3 regions of the Microbacterium sp. SORGH_AS_0428 genome follow, and region 2 is predicted to be linked to each of the others. Evidence: predicted binding sites of a transcription regulator. Region 2 holds the regulator's gene; each other region holds the start of a gene.

Region 1 (4,036 bases), 1.2 Mb from region 2:
ATCCCACCGGCCGACGACTGTCGCCCATACCGGTCCGGTTGCGCCGGACGGCCGTCGCGACCGCGGTGACCGCCGCATCCTGACCGATCACCCGGGCGTGAAGCTCGGACTCGAGCCCCGCCAGGCGTCCGCGCTCGCTCTCCGTCAGGCGCGACACCGGGATGCCCGTGCTGCGGCTGATGACGGCGGCGATGTGCTCGGCGTCCACGACCTGCTCCCCGCGCACCGCGTCGCGACGGGTCGCCTCGTCGATGCGGCGCTGCACATCGGCGATCTCGTCACGCAGGCGCATCGCGTCCTCGTAGCGCTCGGCTGCCACCGCCGCGTTCTTGTCCGCCTCGAGGGTGGCCAGCTGCGCCATCAGCTCGGACACGTCGACCGCGACTCCCAGGCGCAGCCGGAGCCGCGCTCCGGCCTGGTCGATGAGGTCGATCGCCTTGTCCGGCAGGACGCGATCGCTCAGGTAGCGGTCGCTGAGCTCGACGGCGGCACGCAGCGCGTCGTCGGTGTAGGTGATGGCGTGGTGCTGTTCGTAGGCGGGGCGGAGGCCGTGCAGGATCCGCACCGCATCCTCGACGGAAGGCTCGCCGACCTTCACCGGCTGGAACCGGCGCTCCAGCGCGGGATCCTTCTCGATGGTGCGGTACTCGGCGAGGGTGGTCGCACCCACCAGGTGCAGATCGCCTCGGGCGAGGCGGGGCTTGAGGATGTTGCCGGCGTCCATGGCGCCGTCGCTGCCGGCCCCCGCGCCGACCACCGTGTGCACCTCGTCGATGAAGACGATCAGTTCGCCCTTGCGCTGGGCGATCTCACCCATCGTCGCCGTCAGGCGCTCCTCGAAGTCGCCGCGGTAACGGGCGCCCGCGAGCATCGCCGGAAGATCCAACGAGACGACGCGGCTGCCGCGCAGCTGCTCGGGCACCTCGCCCGAGACGATCGCCTGGGCGAGTCCCTCGACGATCGCGGTCTTTCCGACGCCGGCCTCTCCGATGAGCACGGGGTTGTTCTTGGTACGACGGCTCAGGATCTCGATGGTCTGCTCGATCTCGTCCGCCCGGCCGATCACCGGGTCCAGCTCCCCCGCCTCGGCGAGGGAGGTGAGGTCGCGCCCGTAGCGCTCCAGCATGGTCGCGGGCTCGGATGCACTCGCCTGCTCCGGTGCGCGCTCACCACCTGTGACGGTCTCGCGCACGCTCTGCGTCAGCGCCTCCGCCGTCACTCCGGCGCGCGCGAGGATCTGGCCCGCGGGCGTGTCCTGAGCGAGGACGAGCGCGAAGAAGAGGTGCTCGGGGTCGATGTAGGTCGAGCCGGAGGAACGCGCGACCTGGAACGCGTGGAAGAGAGCGCGCTGCACGGACGTCGTGACGACCGCACTGTCGACGTCGGCGACATCTGCGCTGGCCGGCAGACGCTGCTCGGACTCGCGCACGATGCTCTCGGGGTCGACGCCCAGTCGGGCGATCGCATCACGCACCTGGTCGACACGCACGATCTCGCGCAGCACATGCAACGCGTCGAGCTCGTGCTGACCGCGCGCAAGGGCGAACCGCCCGGCATCCTGCAGGGTCTCCTGCGTCCGTGCGCTGAGATAGCGCGACAGATCGATCGACCGCGCCGCGCGTCCGCGCTCACCCGCGAGGTAGCGGGAGAGGAAGTCGTCGAAGGCGTCGCGGCCCTCGTCGGGGGTGAAATCTTCAGGCATCTGTTCTCCTGATCGGGTTCGGGGTGTCGCTCTGCAAAACGGAGTTGAGCGACGACACATCAAGTTCAACACCTGGAGGATGACGTTATTCCCACTACGCTCGTCCCAGCGCGGCGGTGAGGAGATGGAGTGAACGAGGTGCTTCACGGCGCACGTCTGCTGCTCAGCGGATTCGGCTGGTTCACGCGACGCCCGGGCCTGATGTTCCTCGGCCTCCTGCCCGCGCTCATCGTGAGCGCCGGCCTCTCGGTGGCGCTCGTAGCACTCGCAACGGCCCTGGCCCCGCTCACGGATGCCGTCACCCCGTTCGCCGACGATTGGCCTGCGGTGTGGACCATCGCATTGCGCGTCGCGCTCGGCGTCGCGGTCTTCGCCGGCGCACTCCTGCTGGCGGCCACCACGTTCACCGCACTGACCCTGATCGTCGGCGAACCGTTCTACGACCGGATCTGGCGCAGCGTCGAGATCGCCGATTCGGGCGTCGTCCCCGAACAGGATCCGGGCTGGCGGGCGGCCTTCGCCGACGCGACCGGCCTCATCGTGCGCGGCGCGCTCGCGGCCGCGCTCGCTTTCGTGCTCGGGTTCATCCCGCTGATCGGCGGCGTGGTCGGCACGGTGACCGGCGTCCTGCTGTCGGGGTGGATCCTCGCGGACGAGCTCTCGGGGCGGGCGCTGACGGCGCGCGGAATCGATCGCCGCGCTCGGCGCCGCCTGCTGCGAGCGGCCCGCGGCCGGGCGCTCGGCTTCGGCATCATGACGCAGCTGTGCTTCCTCATCCCGCTCGGAGCGGTGTTCACGATGCCCGCGGCCGTGGTGGGCGCGACCCGCCTCGCGGCGAGCGTGTCGCCGACCGAGGAGTAGACCCGCTCAGGGATGCGGATGCGGTCGGTCTGAACGCAGGCGACCCGGTACTCTGGAGGGAGTCTTCCGAAGGAGTGCCATGTACATCGTGTCCCTGCTGCTGTTCCTGCTCGGGATGTTCGCGTTCGGCATCTCGTTCTCGGTGCCCGGCTTCCAGGCCGTCATCTTCGTCGCCGGCATCCTGCTCATCTCTGCCGCCATGGCGCTGCCCATCCACGTGCGGGCCCGCGCGAAGTGAGTCCGCTCAGGCCCGTCCACCGGGAGGGCCGATCACGATCAGCACGGTGAAGGCCACCGCGACAGCGGCGGCGATCACGATCGCCGAAAGAACCGGCCGACGCAGCACGGAGCGCAGCACACGGTCGTGCCATGCCGCATCCCGCGGGTCGGACCCGGCTTGCAGACGCCATTCGCCTCGCAGCCGAGCGGTGCGCGAGAGCCAGAGCTCGACGGGCAGCGTCGCGTAGGGCACGACCGCACTGACGAGCGCCAGCGCGGTCACCCCGCCGCGCCACCGCTGGTTCTTGGCGACCAGGATCACCGTCGCCCCGTACGACAGGAAGACGAACCCGTGAATGCCGCCGCCGATGGTCACGGCGGGCGCGAAACCCGTCACTGCCCGCACGATCAGCCCTCCGATGAGCAGCGTCCACGAGATCATCTCGGCGATGGCAAGGGTGCGGAACAGGGCGTAGGGCGTGCGGAACACGGGAGACTCCGGGATTTGATCGACGCGCTCGGGTCGGCGCTCTCCGCAGCCTAGACCGAAAATCTTCAGTCTTGCTGAAGGATCTCTCCGAACGGCTGCTCGTGCAGTCCCTGCAGCGCGGAGGAGAGAGCGGGAACACCCGCACCGAACACCTCGTCGAGTGCGGCGAGTCGCGCGTCCGCCTCGGCGAGAGCCGCCGCGCCCTTCGTCGTCACACGCAGATCGGATGCGGCGCCCGCGTGCGCGGTGGCGTCCTCGACCAACCCTTCGCCGGCGAGCGTCTTGACCGCGGTGTGCGCCGTCTGCACCGTGATCTGGGAGCGGCGGGCGAGTTCGGAGAACGAGATGCCGGGCGTCGCCTGCACGTGGGCGAGAAGACCGTACTTGCGGGTCGTGAGCCCGAGGTCCTTCAGTGCCGTGTTCAAACGCGCATCCCAGACGGCCGACACCGTCAGGAGCGCGATGACCGGACTGAACGGCGGGCGCTGCCCGGTGGGCTGCGGCGCCCCGTGCGTCTTGTCGGCCATCTGACCATCGTATCCGTCGACACTCCACCGCGGCCGGTACCGTGAAGGGATGGAGTTCCGGTTCGACGCGCTGCGACGCTGGCCCGACGTCGAATCCCCCGATCTCGTCGCGGTCGATGCCGCCGACCGGCTCCTGCTCGACGAGTCCTCCGCCTGGCGGACCGCGATGAGCGCGGATGACATCGCGGTCATCGGCGACGAGTACGGCGCGCTCGCACTGGGCACGGCGGCCGCATC
Region 2 (4,036 bases):
GCCGATACGCTCGTACGCCTCCGCGCTGTCGGCGGCGGCGTGGGGGGCCACGACGACGTTGGGGAAGGAGAAGAGGGGATTGTCCGCGGCGACGGGCTCCACCTCGAACACATCCAGTCCTACCCCGCCGATACGGCCGGAAGCGAGTCCGCGCACGACCGCGGCCTCGTCGACCAGGCCGCCGCGGCTCGTGTTGATGAGGAGCGTTCCGGGGCGCATCGCGGCGATCAGCTCGTCGTCGACCGTGTGGTGGGTGTCGGGCGTGTGCGGGGCGTGCACCGAGACGATGTCGACGTCGCGCACGACCTCCGTGACACGGTCCACGAGGCGCACGCCCAGGCGCTCGGCCGCCTGGCGGTCGGCGAACGGATCGAAGGCCACGAGGTCGACATCGAAGCCGGCGAGACGGCGGGCGACGGTCTGCGCGATGGCGCCGAAGCCGATGAGACCGATGCTCTTTCCCGCGAGCTCGCGGCCGACGTAACGGTCCCAGCGACCGTTCTTGGTCGCGGCGTCCAGCTCGGGGATGCGGCGCAGCAGCGCCAGCATGAAGCCGATCGCCAGTTCGGCGACGGCTGCGGCGTTGCCGCCGGGGACGTTCACGACGCGGATGTCGCGGGCGCGCGCCGCGTCGAGGTCGATGTTGTCGAGTCCCACACCGAGGCGAGAGATGATCTGCAGCCGGTCGGCGCGATCGAGGGCATCGGCGTCGTAGACCTCGACGCCGGCGACGGCGGCATCCGCATCCGCGATGCGGGCGTGCAGTTCGTCGGCCGTCCACGGCACGGTGGACTCGTTCTCCACGAGCGTGAAGCCGTGCTCGAGAAGCAGCGCACGGCCGGAGGCGCACAGGGCCGGGTAGCGGACCGGTCCGACGATGACGGTGCGACCTGCACCCACCGGTGCGATCGAATCGTGTCCTGCCATCTGGAAGCCCCTCCTCGAAACGGGTCGGGGCTGCTCCAGGCGGAGCGACCGGTCACCGTTGAACGATCTGTTTTCTGTTAACAGTCAACATAGGACAGCGCGAGGGCCGTGTCAAATGCCCCGCCAGACGGGGATCGACGACGGGGCCGTCAGTGCGCGGCGTCGGGCAGGCTGCGCAGGGCGTCACGCACGTGACCCTTGGCGAGGGTCAGGTGCAGATGCAGCCGCTTGACGGCGGCATCGGCGTCGCCGGTGCGGATCACATCGAGAAAGCCCTGATGATCGGCTGTTGCCGAAGCGATGTCGCTCGTGTCGCTGAGCTCGAACAGGATCGCGAAGATGCGCTGGTACGGGCGCCACGCCTCCATCAGCCGGCGGTTGCGCGCGTTGACGTAGAAGCTCGTGTGGAACTGCATGTCCGCATCCGCGAAACGCTCGCCGTCGTCGCTCTCGGCGGCCGCCGCCATGTCGTCGACGATCGCCTGCACGCGGTCCCAGTCCTTGGAACTGGCGTTGGCGATGGCGAGCCGGATGGCGAGGGACTCCAGCACCTCGCGCAGCATGTACAGCTCTTCGATGTCGGTCATGCCGACGGCGCGCGTGTAGATGCGTTTGCGGCGATCCTCGACCAGTCCCTCCGCCTCCAGGTGCCGCAGAGCATCGCGAACGGGACCGCGGCTGACGTCGAAACGCGTGGCGAGGGCATCCTCGGCGAGGTGCGTATCGGCGGGGATGATCCCCTTGATGATCTCGACGCGAAGGCGATGGGCTATCTGGTCACCCATCGCAAGGGGGCGGAGATCGGACACGAGCACCTCACTGTCGTCGGTTAACAGTCAGCGTTGCACCGCGCTTGTCCACGGGTCAAATCCACCGCGGCGCGGACTCAGTCCGCGGGAGGCAGTTCGCGCCGCGGTCTCCAGACCACGATCTCGGTGGAGCGGCGCACGCGCGTGCCCGAGCGCAGCGACACCACCGAGCCCGAGGGGCCGGCCGCGAACACGCGCGCTCCGGGCCTGCGATCGAGCTCGGCGCGCATCGCGTTCTCCAGGTCGCGCACGCGGCCGTGAAGCTCACGCACGCGGTTCTCGAGCTCGATGATGCGGGCGATGGCGGGCAGGCTCATGCCGTCCGCCGACAGGCGCGAGACCTCGCGCAGCTGCTCGATGTGGCGCACCGAGTACCGGCGCGAGCCGCCCTTGGTGCGTCCGGGCACGACCAGTCCGAGCCGGTCGTACTGACGCAGGGTCTGCGGGTGCATGCCGGCGAGTTCCGCGGCCGTCGCGATCGCGAACACCGGCGCCTCGTCGTCGATCTCGTTCTCGTCCATCCCGCTCACCTCCTTGCCCCGATCATCTCGTGACCCGCGGGTGCGGCATCCGGATCCGGATACCGCATCCGCGGATCGTTCGTCAGTTGCGCGCCTTGGCCATCAGCTCGGCGCGCGGGTTCTCCTTGGGCTCGAGCTCCTGGAAGCGCTCGAGTGCCTCCTTGGCCGCGTCGTCGAGGTGGGCGGGCACCGCCACCTGCACCTCGGCGAGCAGATCGCCCGTGCCCTTCTGGGTGTGCACGCCGCGTCCCTTCACCCGAAGGACCCGACCCGAAGGCGTCCCCGGAGCCACGCGCAGGCGCACCGGGTCGCCGCCCAGGGTGGGGACCTCGATGGTCGCGCCGAGCACGGCCTCGGTGAAGGTGATCGGCACGGTCAGGCGCAGGTTGAGCCCGTCGCGCGTGAAGACCGGATGCGGCCGCACCGAGACCTGCACGACGATGTCGCCGGCCTCGCCGCCGTCGGGCGAGGGGCGCCCGCGGCCACGGAGCCGGATCTTCTGCCCGTCGGCGACGCCGGCGGGGATCTTCACCTTGAACGGCTTGCCGTCCTCGCCCTGGAGCGTGATCGTCTCGCCGCCCACGGCCGTCGCGAAGTCGAGCGTCGTGCGCGCCGTGACGTCGGCGCCCTTGGTGGGTCCGCCGAAGCCGCGGTAGCCGCCCGAGGTCTGACCGAAGCGGCCCGTTCCGAACGAGCTCGATCCGCCGCGGTCGAACATCGTGAAGAAGTCCTCGAAACCGCCCGCGTCGAACTGGCTGCCCCCGCGGCCCTGGCCGAAGCGCGAGAACACGTCCTCGAAACCGCCCGCACCCGCACCGCCCGCGGTGAAGCGGGCGCCGGAGCCCATGGCGCGCATCTGGTCGTACTCCTCGCGCTGCTCCTTGTCGCTGAGCACCGAGTACGCTTCGCTGATCTCCTTGAAGCGCGCCTCGGCCGCCGCATCCCCGGGGTTCGAATCCGGGTGGTACTGGCGGGCGAGCTTGCGGTACGTCTTCTTCAGATCGGCGTCGGAGACGTCCTTCGCGACGCCGAGCACCGCGTAGAAGTCCTTGTCGAACCAGTCCTGACTGGCCACGTTCTCCTCCTAGTCCGCCGGCACGGCGACCACGACCTTCGCGGGGCGCAGCTCGACGGAGCCGAGTCGGTAACCGACCTCGACCACCTCGAGGATCGTCGCCTCGGTCTGACCGGGTGTCGGCTGCTGGAAGATCGCCTCGTGCTGCTGCGGGTCGAACGCCTCGCCGGCCGCACCGTAGGTGACCAGGCCCATGCGCTCGGCCACGCCGCGCAGCTTCTCGGCGATCGCCGCGAACGGGGTGCCCTCGGCGAGGTCGCCGTGCTTGGCAGCACGGTCGAGATCGTCGAGCACGGGCAGCAGGTTCTTGGCCACCGAGCCCTTCGCGCGCTCGATCTCCACCTCCCGCTGCTCCTCGGTGCGACGCCGGTAGTTGGCGTACTCGGCCTGCAGGCGCTTGAGATCTCCCAGCAGGTCGGGGTCCTCCGCCGCCGCATCCGCGTTCTGCTCGGCACCCAGGATGTCGTCGACCGTCAGCTCCGGCTCCTGCGAAGCGGGGTCGGAGGCCTGCGCCTCCGACCCCTCCTCGCCGGGCCGAACCTCGTCGCCGTCGTCCGACTGTTCGAAGTTCTTGTCCGTCATGGTCGTATCTCTTACTTCTTCTCGTCCTCGTCGTCGACGACCTCGGCGTCGATGACGTCCTCCTCGGGGTTCGGCGTGGTGCCGCTGCCCGGGTCGGTGGCGGACGGGTCGGCGGGCTGACC
Region 3 (4,036 bases), 670 kb from region 2:
ACCCCGACGATCCGCGCGTCGACCGGCCGGTCGGGGAGGCGGGGGAGCTGCTCATCCGCGGCCCGCAGGTGTTCCAGGGCTACTGGCAGCAGCCCGACGAGACGGCGGCAGTGCTGCTTCCCGGAGGCTGGCTGCGCACCGGCGACATCGTGACGGTCAGCGAGGACGGCTTCGTCACCGTCATCGACCGGGTGAAGGAACTCATCATCACCGGTGGCTTCAACGTCAGCCCGACCGAGGTCGAGCAGGTGCTGCTGCTGCACCCGGATGTGGCAGAGGCGGCCGTCGTCGGCATCCCGCGCCCTTCCGGTGGAGAGGATGTGGTGGCCGCGATCGTCACCCGCGAGGGCGCGGTCTTCGACGCGTCCGCGCTGCGGGACTTCGCGCGCACGCACATCACCTCGTACAAGGTGCCCAAGCGGATCGTGGAGGTGGAGGATCTGCCGCGGTCGCAGATCGGCAAGGTTCTGCGCCGGGTCGTCCGCGAGCGCCTGTCGGCCCGCTGAGTCAGCCGCGCGAGAGGGTCACCAGGCCGCGGCGCGAGGTGGTCTTCTCGAGCCCTTCCGTCTCGGCGAGGCGAAGGGTTCGCCCCGGGAGCGGGGGAAGCTCGGAGGCGAGGCCGTCCGCCTGCTTCGCGATGCCCACCAGCAGCGCCAGATCGATCCCCGGTGCGGTGACCTCGAGCCGCGCGTAGTCGCTGCTCATGCCCCATCGCAGCCGCTCGATCTGGTTCAGGCGCAGCGCGTGCGTCGTCTCGCCTGCGGTGATCCACATCCGGTCGCGCGATACGCGCACGGCAGCGTCGACCGAGCGCCTGCGCAGCAGCGCGGTGACGATGAGATACGCGGGCAAGCCGAAGAGCGCCCCGAGCGCGAGGATCAGCATGCGGGGTCCGAGTCGCTCGACGATGGTGCTGAACATGATGAGCGCCGTCGTGACGATCGCTCCCGTCGCGACGATTGTGGCGACCATCCACAAGGTGAGCTCCCGCATCCGCATCGGGATCGCTCGGAAGCGAACGACGACGGCATCGCCGTCGTTCTCCCACGCCAGCGGCGCCCGCACCCGGGGCTTGCCCGGCAGGAGGTTGATCACCCGGTTGAGCAGCGTGATCCACACCCAGCCGGCCGCGGGCGGCAGTGCGAAGAGGACTCCCGTGTAGATCGCGCGCGGCGCGCCGGGTGTCAGCAGCTGCGGAACGACCTCGATCGACGCATACAGCGCCGGTACGAGCGCGACCGCCGCGAGCAGATGGACGATCGCGCCGGTCGGATGCGGCATGCGCACCGTGAGGCTCACGAACCACATCCCGCACAGCGCACCCGCGATGATCGACATCAGGTACGAGAAGAACCCGCCGTCCGTGAGGTATCCGGGCAGCGCCGCCAGCGTGCAGGCGGCCGCCCAGACCAGCGGATTCAGGGCGATCCTCCGCAGCAGAGGCGGCTTCTTCGCCGTCTCGGCGGGGTGGTTCACCCGCCGATTCTATGAGGTCGCCGACATGCTCCAGAGGGGGTCTGTGAGAACTAGCACTCTCGATAGGAGAGTGCTAATCTGTGATTGTTGAGTCAAGGGGGCTCAACTTAGGGACTACGGGTCGGATCCCGCATCCGATCCCGCTCGAGAGGAGACGACTATGGCTGCATACGACTCGCTCCGTGACCTGGAGCGCATGGCGAACACGTTCTTCGACACCGCGCGGCGCGGGCCTCGGCAGATGCCGATGGACCTCTACCGTGACGGCGACCACTACGTCCTGACCGCCGACCTGCCGGGCATCGACCCCGGATCGGTCGACGTCGACATCGACGGTCAGCTACTCACCATCCGCGCCGAGCGCACGCTGTCGGCCGGTGACGGAGTCACCTGGATCACGCGTGAGCGGACGTCGGGCACGTTCCTGCGTCAGCTGAGCCTCGGGCAGGGGCTCGACACCGAGAAGATCTCGGCGAGCTACCGCAACGGCGTACTGAGCGTCACGATCCCCGTCAGCGAGAAGGCCAAGCCGCGCAAGGTCGAGATCGCCACGGGTGACGACGCCCCCGCGCTGCAGGTTTCGGAGTCGCAGAGCTGACGCACCGCGGACAGCAGTAAGGGCCGGTCGGAGAGGCTTCCGACCGGCCCTTGTCCCTTTGCACCAAGAGTGTCCTGCAATCACATGTCGGTAGCTGCCACAGCAAAACAACTACCGTGCGAGCACTCTATAACGGTGCGATAACGGAGGGGAAGAGGTTTCCGTTACCTTTTCGTGATTCTTTGCCGACGCATAGCCGACTACCGGGTCAGCTCTCGCGGACGGGCGTGATCAGCACCCCGCCGAAGCGCGCCTCGGAGTACTCCCACTCACGTCCGTCGACCCACACCCGCGCCGAGGCGCACGGGAGGGACTCGTGCTCGCCGTCCGGCCAGTGCAGGACGAAGCCGCCGCCGAAGGAGGCGTTCGATCCGGTGACGCGGGCGCCGTCCGCATCCACGGCGCGAGCCTCGCACTCGCCGCAGAGATACTCGGGGTACCGGTCCGACTGCGCGACTTCGGCGCCGCAGTTGGGGCAGGGTTGCGTGCCGCGGGAACCGGGGAGGAAAGCACTCATGGCACGAGTGTAGGTCGGGAGCTCACGCCGCCGGCGGGAGCCACATCGTCAGGCGCACGGCGTCGTCCGGCAGGTGGAGGATCTCGTAGCTCCGCTCGACGACGATGCCGTCCCGCCCCCGGATGCGGGTGGTCGCGCCCCGGCGCCGCTCGACGATGTGCCCGCCCCACCACGCGGCGAACTGCGGACTCTTCGCCCCGAGCTCGCGTACGAGATCGTCCAGTCGAGGATCGTCGAGGCGGTCGACGTTCGCCGCGCGGAGGTGGGCGACGGCGCCGCGGGCGAGCTCCTCCCAGTCGAGGAACGTCTCGCGGGCGCGCGGGTCGGTCAGCAGGTAGCGGCACGTGTTTCGCTGCGCCGGCGGAAGCTCGGCGAGCCCGGCGTACAGCGACATGCCCTCCTCGTTCGCCGCGACGATCGTGCTGAGCCGGTCGAGCACGTACGCGGGCTGCGGGCGGACGGCTGCGACGAGCGCCGACATCCGCGGGACGAGATCCGCGTCGAAGGTCGGCTCCGCCGGAGCGGGGTCGACGTCGCGAAGCCGCGCGAGGTGTCGCGCCGCATCCTGCGACAACGCGAGCGCGTGGGCGAGGGCGGTGATCACGGCGTCGCTCGGGTGGGATTCGCGCCCCTGCTCGAGCCGGATGTAGTAGTCGACGCTGATCCCGGCGCGGGTCGCGACCTCTTCCCGACGCAGGCCCGGGGTGCGTCGGGCGCCGGGGGAGCCGTGCCCGGGCGCGAGCGCGCTGTCCTGACGGCGAGCGCGGAGGAAGTCGCCGAGTTCGTTCGCGATGACCGGCTCCTCTCGGCTGGGTGGGTGGACCGCTCCTATGAACAGTACGGTCTTCCGCCGGGGCGGCTCGAAGTCCGAACGTGGAGGCATGTCCACCTATACCCACGGTCACCACGAATCAGTCCTGCGATCGCACCGCTGGCGTACCGCCGAGAACTCCGCCGCCTACCTCCTGCCGTTCCTCGGACCCGACGACCGGCTGCTGGATGTGGGCGCGGGCCCCGGCACGATCACGGTCGATCTCGCGGACCGCGTGGCCCACGTGACCGCCACCGAGATCGGCGAGGACGAGGCTGCGCTGACCCGTGCGACCGTCCGAGAGCGGGGAGCCGGGAACGTCGACGTGCGGATCGCAGACGTGCACGCTCTGCCCTTCGACGACGACTCGTTCGACGTGACGCACGCCCATCAGGTGCTGCAGCACATCGCGGATCCGGCGCAGGCGCTGCGGGAGCTCGCGCGGGTCACCCGGCCCGGCGGAATCATCGCGGTGCGCGACGCCGACTTCTCCGGGTTCGCGTGGTGGCCGCAGCTGCCCCAACTGGAGCGCTGGCTGGAGTTGTATCAGGCGGCGGCGCGTGCCAACGGCGGCGAGCCGGATGCCGGCCGACGCCTCCTCTCCTGGGCGCGGGCGGCAGGACTCACCGACATC

The links. Region 2 encodes HspR, which represses chaperone genes until heat shock. Its sites were predicted from a motif close to AAGTTGAGTCNNNNNGACTCAACTT; they were not measured.
Region 1: the regulator HspR is predicted to act here: its motif matches at 1,744-1,768, upstream of QE374_RS14540 (ATP-dependent Clp protease ATP-binding subunit).
Region 3: the regulator HspR is predicted to act here: its motif matches at 1,561-1,585, upstream of QE374_RS11870 (Hsp20/alpha crystallin family protein).

Annotation. Positions count from the first base shown of each region.
Region 1 covers NZ_JAVIZT010000001.1:2,972,353-2,976,388, reverse strand. The annotation lists gene QE374_RS14540 (ATP-dependent Clp protease ATP-binding subunit) at 1-1,702, opposite strand, end outside; gene QE374_RS14535 (EI24 domain-containing protein) at 1,832-2,563, shown strand; gene QE374_RS14530 (hypothetical protein) at 2,643-2,801, shown strand; gene QE374_RS14525 (DUF3817 domain-containing protein) at 2,808-3,272, opposite strand; gene QE374_RS14520 (helix-turn-helix domain-containing protein) at 3,338-3,799, opposite strand; gene QE374_RS14515 (methyltransferase) at 3,849-4,036, shown strand, end outside.
Region 2 covers NZ_JAVIZT010000001.1:1,774,334-1,778,369, forward strand. The annotation lists gene QE374_RS08420 (phosphoglycerate dehydrogenase) at 1-927, opposite strand, end outside; gene QE374_RS08425 (GntR family transcriptional regulator) at 1,077-1,736, opposite strand; gene QE374_RS08430 (heat shock protein transcriptional repressor HspR) at 1,814-2,257, opposite strand; gene QE374_RS08435 (DnaJ C-terminal domain-containing protein) at 2,340-3,332, opposite strand; gene QE374_RS08440 (nucleotide exchange factor GrpE) at 3,342-3,914, opposite strand; gene dnaK (molecular chaperone DnaK) at 3,926-4,036, opposite strand, start outside.
Region 3 covers NZ_JAVIZT010000001.1:2,443,839-2,447,874, forward strand. The annotation lists gene QE374_RS11860 (long-chain-fatty-acid--CoA ligase) at 1-506, shown strand, start outside; gene QE374_RS11865 (hypothetical protein) at 508-1,476, opposite strand; gene QE374_RS11870 (Hsp20/alpha crystallin family protein) at 1,637-2,074, shown strand; gene QE374_RS11875 (hypothetical protein) at 2,283-2,591, opposite strand; gene QE374_RS11880 (helix-turn-helix transcriptional regulator) at 2,614-3,474, opposite strand; gene QE374_RS11885 (methyltransferase domain-containing protein) at 3,473-4,036, shown strand, end outside.